Regions from separate parts of the Chryseobacterium sp. MEBOG07 genome, predicted to be linked through region 1. Evidence: riboswitches for the same ligand, from Rfam matches in the RefSeq annotation. Region 1 holds a riboswitch; the other holds the start of a gene.
What was found. A riboswitch is a leader RNA that binds a small molecule or an ion and turns the genes downstream of it on or off. The one in region 1 is predicted to bind S-adenosylmethionine.

Region 2: it holds a riboswitch for S-adenosylmethionine, as region 1 does, so the genes downstream of both, LF886_RS02905 (TonB-dependent receptor plug domain-containing protein) here and LF886_RS23190 (SusC/RagA family TonB-linked outer membrane protein) in region 1, are expected to answer to the same signal.

The regions. Positions count from the first base shown of each region.
Region 1 covers NZ_CP084579.1:5,023,590-5,026,769, reverse strand. Annotated here, with positions in the region: gene LF886_RS23200 (hypothetical protein) at 1-280, opposite strand, end outside; gene LF886_RS23195 (type II 3-dehydroquinate dehydratase) at 353-760, opposite strand; SAM riboswitch class I at 1,004-1,103, shown strand; gene LF886_RS23190 (SusC/RagA family TonB-linked outer membrane protein) at 1,219-3,180, shown strand, end outside.
Region 2 covers NZ_CP084579.1:621,084-624,263, forward strand. Annotated here, with positions in the region: gene LF886_RS02900 (outer membrane beta-barrel protein) at 1-691, opposite strand, end outside; SAM-I-IV-variant riboswitch at 812-909, shown strand; gene LF886_RS02905 (TonB-dependent receptor plug domain-containing protein) at 1,208-3,180, shown strand, end outside.

The DNA of each region.
Region 1 (3,180 bases):
TGAAAGTCATCCAATATTTTGCTTTGTTGGAAAACATAATAGTTACTTCTATGGCATCAGATTCAATATTTTCTATTTTATCATCTATGTTAATAGAAATTATTTCTGGTTGATTGTTTAAACTAAAATAAAATTTCGAATACCATCTCAGTCTTCCTTCATCATTCTGAACCCTTACATTTTCAGTGTTTATTTCTTCGATACTATAAGATTTTCTTTTCGTTAATTGCCCGGAATATATCCCAATGTTTTTACAATAAATCTTATCCTTTATCTTCATAAATTATTCTCTTACTATCTATAATGATCTTTGAAAATCTGTGGAATCAGTTGGCAAAATAATTCCTGAAAATTAGTTCAAGCTTAATAAAGCCAATCTATATCCATCCATTCCGAAGCCAGATAAAACAGCATCCGTATTGGCAGCTGTCACAGATTTCTGTCTGAACTCTTCTCGTTTATAGATATTGCTGATGTGAACCTCTACTTTTGGCTTTCGGATATTTTTTAAACAATCCGCAATGGCATAGGAATAATGAGTAAAAGCTCCGGGATTAATAACTACCGCATCAAAATCATCTTCCTGAAGCCTGTTGATGAGCTCTCCTTCAATATTCGACTGGTAATATTTTAATTCATGAGACTGAAACTCGGATCTTAAAATTTCCAAATAGCTTTCCATAGAAACGCTTCCATAGATTTCCGGTTCTCTGGTACCTAAAAGGTTGAGATTAGGACCGTTTATAATCAAAACTTTCATCCTATAAAATTAAAAACTTTTTTCAATTAATGGTCAAAAATTTCATTAAAGCATACAATATGCTCAATTGAATTATTGATAATGATATTTATCATGTTTGTGAAAGTGATAACGGATGTAACTCCCTATTTTAATGACTTTTATTAAAATATTATGTTAATTTTCAAAAATTTATCATGAAAAAATATAAGTCTACTTGTTTTGTAGACTAAAACTTTATAGCTTTGCAGTCATATTTCGATCGGCTTATAAAGAAAGATGGAGGGAACTGACCCAGTGAAATCTTGACAACCTACCTCTAGAGGCAAGGTGTTACGTTCAGCCTTTAAAGGAAAAATAAGCATTTGGTTTGTCGTATTTATCGATGCCCTTTGCTGTCTTTTCTGCAAAGGGTAAGTTTTTAATATATGATAAACAAAATTGATTATGATTAGTAAATATTTATTTAATTCTAAAGCTTGGATACCTCCGGTTGCTGCATTTTTTCTGGGAATTACCAATGTAAATGCACAAAATTCCAAGCCGAAAAAGATAGCCTCCATGAAAAAGAAATTGATGAAGTAGTGGTGGTAGCCTATGGAAAGGCGAAAAGAAACAGCTATACAGGTTCAGTAGCAACCATTTCCGGCGATAAGATCAATAACAGACCTGTCACCAATATTACCAAAGCTTTGGAAGGGCAGGTTGCAGGGATTCAAACGACAAGTGCTTCAGGGCAGCCAGGTGCAGTTTCTACCATCCGAATCAGGGGAATTGGTTCCATAAGTGCTTCCAGTGATCCGTTATATGTAGTGGACGGGATTCCATTTGACGGAAACCTGAACTCTATCAGTCCAAGTGATATTGAATCTATAAGTGTTCTGAAAGATGCTACAGCAAGTGCATTGTATGGTTCAAGAGGGGCTAATGGGATTATCATTATTACTACAAAATCAGGTAAAAAAGGAGAGGCGAAAGTTAATTTTAATATCAGCCAGGGGTTCTCAGGAAGAGCGGTAAAAGATTACGAACAGGTTAATACAGATCAGTATTTTCAATTATATTGGGAAGCATTGAGAAACGGTTATCAATCTGGCAAAGTGTCTTCTCAACAGGCAGCCCAGATGGCGACAGACAATCTTGTTTCTACACTTGGGATCAACCCTTACGGAACAGGTTATTCAAAACCAGTAGGAACAGACGGGAAGCTATTGCCTGGTGCATCCCCTTTATGGAATGACGACTGGAGAGACATCTTACAGAGAGTGGCTTCAAGAAATCAGGTAGATCTGGATATCAGTGGAGGAAGTGAGAAAAGTAATTATTTCTTTTCCCTGGGCTATCTGGATGATAAAGGAATGGCTATTGAATCAGGATTTAAAAGATACAATACCCGATTAAAGATCAATTCTGAAGTGAAAAAATGGCTGAATGTTGGGGTGAACTTAAGCTATACAAACAGTGTACAGCAGGCACCTACTTCTTCAGATTCCAAAGCAAGCAATATCATCAATGCGGCAAGATTTATTCCTTCATTCTATCCTTATTATGAAAGAAATCCTGATGGATCATTTGTGCTGGATGCTGCCGGAGACAGAATTTATGATTTTGGGAAGTACAGACCTACGAATGCACTTCAGAACCAGAATGCTGCAGCAACGCTGCCACTGGATAAAAATGAAAATAAAGAAGATAACTTCTCAGGGAAAGGATTCATGGAATTTACCTTTTTACCGGAGTTGAAATTCAAGTCAAGTTTTTCTGTGGATTTAGTCAATTATTATGGACATTTTTATTCAAATCCATTGCTGGGACAAGGTGCTGAAATTGGAGGTTCGGTGACGAAAAGCAGTGCCAGAACGCTTTCTTATACAACCAGTAATATTCTTACCTATGATAAGAAATTTGGAAAGCACCATGTAAATGTTTTGGCAGGACACGAATTCTATAAATACGATTATCAGACGATTTCAGGAACGAGAAGCCAGTTCTCATTGCCTTACTATTATGAGCCGGATGCCGCTTCTTTATTAGGAAGTTTCAGTGGAAACAGTAATAAACTAAGCTTATTGAGTTTTCTTGGAAAAGTAGAGTACGATTATAATAATACTTATTTCCTATCAGCTTCAGGAAGAGCAGACAGTTCTTCAAGATTTGAGAAAGATAACAGATGGGGGAGATTCTGGTCAGTAGGAGGTTCATGGAAGATTTCAAATGAGGAATTTATTAAAAGCCTGAATGTCTTCAATCAGTTGACATTACGTGCCAGCTACGGAGGACAGGGGAATGATAAATTACTTCGACCAAACGGACAACCACTTTATTACGCTTATCAGGAGCTATACCGGTTTATCAGCCTTGGTGGAGAACCGGGAACAACACTGGAAAAAACGTCTACGAATAATGTGAAGTGGGAAACCAACCTTAACTTAAATGTAGGT
Region 2 (3,180 bases), 780 kb from region 1:
GCCCTAAATCAAAAGTCAATCCTGATTTTGCAAAATATCCTCGTCCATATCTGTCGGTATGACTTGATAGCAGCTCATCCTGCTGACCATTCAGCATACTTTCACGATAATTTTGGCCCACATTCAGCTGCCAGCCGAAAAGCTTATTTCTTGCATTTAAATTAACAGAATTGGTCGTTCTGTTTCTATATTTATCGTAATTCGTGAAAGAATAATTCCCTGAATAAGTAGCTGTTAAATATTTATTGGCGTTTTTGTTGGTAATGATATTCATGATAGCACCTCCGGAAGTCGCTGGAAATTCAGCACCTGGCTGGGTGATCACTTCAATTCTTTCTACAGAATTGGCAGGCATTCCTTCAAGAAAAGAGTTCAGTTCATTGGAGGTGATATTCAATGGTCTTCCGTTCAGATATACATCCAGTATTTTCCCCTGATACATCATCCCCGCAATATCTGTTGATACAAGCCCCGGAAGTTTTTTGATTCCTTCCAAAACGTTTCCGTTATTCAGCTGAGGCTGCTCGGAAAAGTCAAAAATTGTACGATCTGCTTTTTGTTCAACGGCTTTTTTAGTTTTGGTGATGACTACACCTTCAATTTGCTTTTCTTTATCAGCAGTAGTGTTCTTTTCCTGTGAGAAGACCAGCATAGAACTTACCAGTGATAAAGCGAAGATAGTTTTTTTCATAATGTTTTTTACTGATATCCGGTTAGACGCTGAAAAAGAGAAATTGTTACGCTAAAATGTTGAAAATCGAAAAATTAAGCCAAATATTTTTTTATTTACGAAATAATTATATCTTTGTCAGGTAATTATCAAGAATCTCTAGATGGGATAGCAACCTGCAAAAGCAAGCAAGGTGCTGCAATCGATAAGCCGGATCTTCCGGAAAAAATGTTTATCATTCTATCATTACCCCATCTTGAATTTTTGTTTTAAAGTTAAAATCAAATGTTTAAAGACAAGGGAAATCACCTTACATCAGTTATTTTTTATGCCTCGGATCATGAAGTGAGTCTTCATTATTCCGATATGTTCTCATGCCATTTCTACATGCGCATGTGTTGTTGTTTCTAGTCTTTTCTATTCCTAAAAAATAATACAAACATTTCGAGCATCTATGGTAACCTTAAAATTTAAGGCTACAGGATCTTTTTTGCTCAAAAAAGAATTTTTAACAACAAAAAGTAAACAACAATCAACATGCATAATTTCAAAAAAAGAATCTTTGTTCCTTCTATTGCGCTTATCTCTACATTTTATTATGCGCAGACAGACACTTTACAATCTAAGAAAATAGATGATGTGGTTATTCTTGGATCAAGAGGTTCCGGAAGATCACTGACAGATACACCCGTTCCGGTGGATATCATTAATATTTCTAAAATTTTAAAACAAAGCCCAACTAACAATATCAGCCAGGCTTTAAATTATATTGTACCTTCATTTTCATCCACCTCTCATACAGTGAACGATGGAACTGATTTTGTAGATCCGGCTCTTTTAAGAGGACTAGGTCCGGACCAAGTGCTGGTTTTGCTCAATGGAAAAAGGAGATATCAGTCTTCATTGATTAATGTTACCCTTACACCGGGAAGAGGGTCTGTGGGAACCGATCTAAATGCTATTCCGGCTTTCGCTTTGGAAAAAATAGAGGTTTTAAGAGACGGAGCTTCTGCTCAATATGGTTCTGATGCCATTGCAGGAGTCGTTAATCTCGGACTAAAAAAGAGACTGGGACTTTCCGGACAGGTATTTCTGGGAGGGTATGCTTCTCCTGTTACTAATAATTTCTCTGGGGGAGTAGATGGGCAGACTATTTCTGTAGACCTTAACTATGGTGCTAAAATTGGAAAAACAGGATTCATTAATATTACAGGTTCTGCACAATACCGAGATCCTTATTCCAGAGCAGGAGTAAGGGAAGGTGATATTTTCAATGCTTATAATGCAATTAATTACAGAGCATTGCAGGATGGAGTGAATATTGACGGTCTGTATAAAAATATTACCAATACGTCCAATACTCAACAGATTATTAATACCGTTAAACAGTATGCCACTAAGGTAGATTATTTTGGAACTAATTTTCAATCTCAAATTTCGGGAGCAAACAGCATTTCCGATCTTCAAAAAATATTGGGGCAAGATGTTACATCACAGGAACTTAATTACAGAGGATTGGAGAGAAAAGATTTCAGCCTGAGAGCAGGTCAGTCTAAATTACAGTCTGGGCAGCTCTTTTTCAACTCTGAAATTCCTGTGAATGATGATTGGAAAGTTTACTCATTCGGTGGTTACAGTTACCGTCTTGGAAATGCCGGAGGATTTTACAGACTTCCGAATACGGAAAGAAACATCAATGCTGTTACTCCCAATGGATATCTTCCACAGATTGAAGCAGCGGTAAATGATTATTCTCTGGCAGCCGGAATCAAAGGAAAATGGAATGGCTGGAATGTGGACTTCAGCAATACGTTTGGGAAAAATACCTTTGGTTTTGGAGTTGTCAACACTTTTAATGCATCGCTTACAGATAGCTCTCCAAGAACTTTTGATGCCGGAGGATCTGAGTTCTCCCAAAATACGGTTAATCTGGACTTCTCCAAAAAATATGATGTCCTGAAAGGATTAAACCTTGCCTTTGGTGCTGAATATCGACATGAAAACTATAAAGTGAATGTCGGAAAAGAAAACTCTTATGCTTCTTACGATATTTATGGGCGTGTGGTAACAGCTAAAACCCCTGAAAATGAAAAAGTAACCGACTTCTTCGGAAGTATAAGGCCAGCCGGAGCACAGGTTTTTCCCGGCTTTAGTCCGGAAAATGCCGTTTCAGGAAATAGAAACAGTATTGCTGCATATGCCGATGCAGAGTTGGAAGTTACGGACGGATGGCTTCTGGAAGGAGCATTACGATATGAGAATTATTCAGATTTTGGGTCTACCTTCAATTATAAAGTGGCAACCAATGTAAAGCTGGCCCCCAATCTGAACTGGAGAGGTGCTTTTTCTACAGGATTTAGAGCGCCTTCTTTAGCTCAAATTTATTATAGTTCTACTTCTACGTTGATTCAGCAGGGAAAAACTACACAAGTGGGAACTTTCAGGAATAATTCTGAAGCAGCACAGGCATTGGGTATTCCAAAATTAAAACAGGAAACTTCACAGTCTTA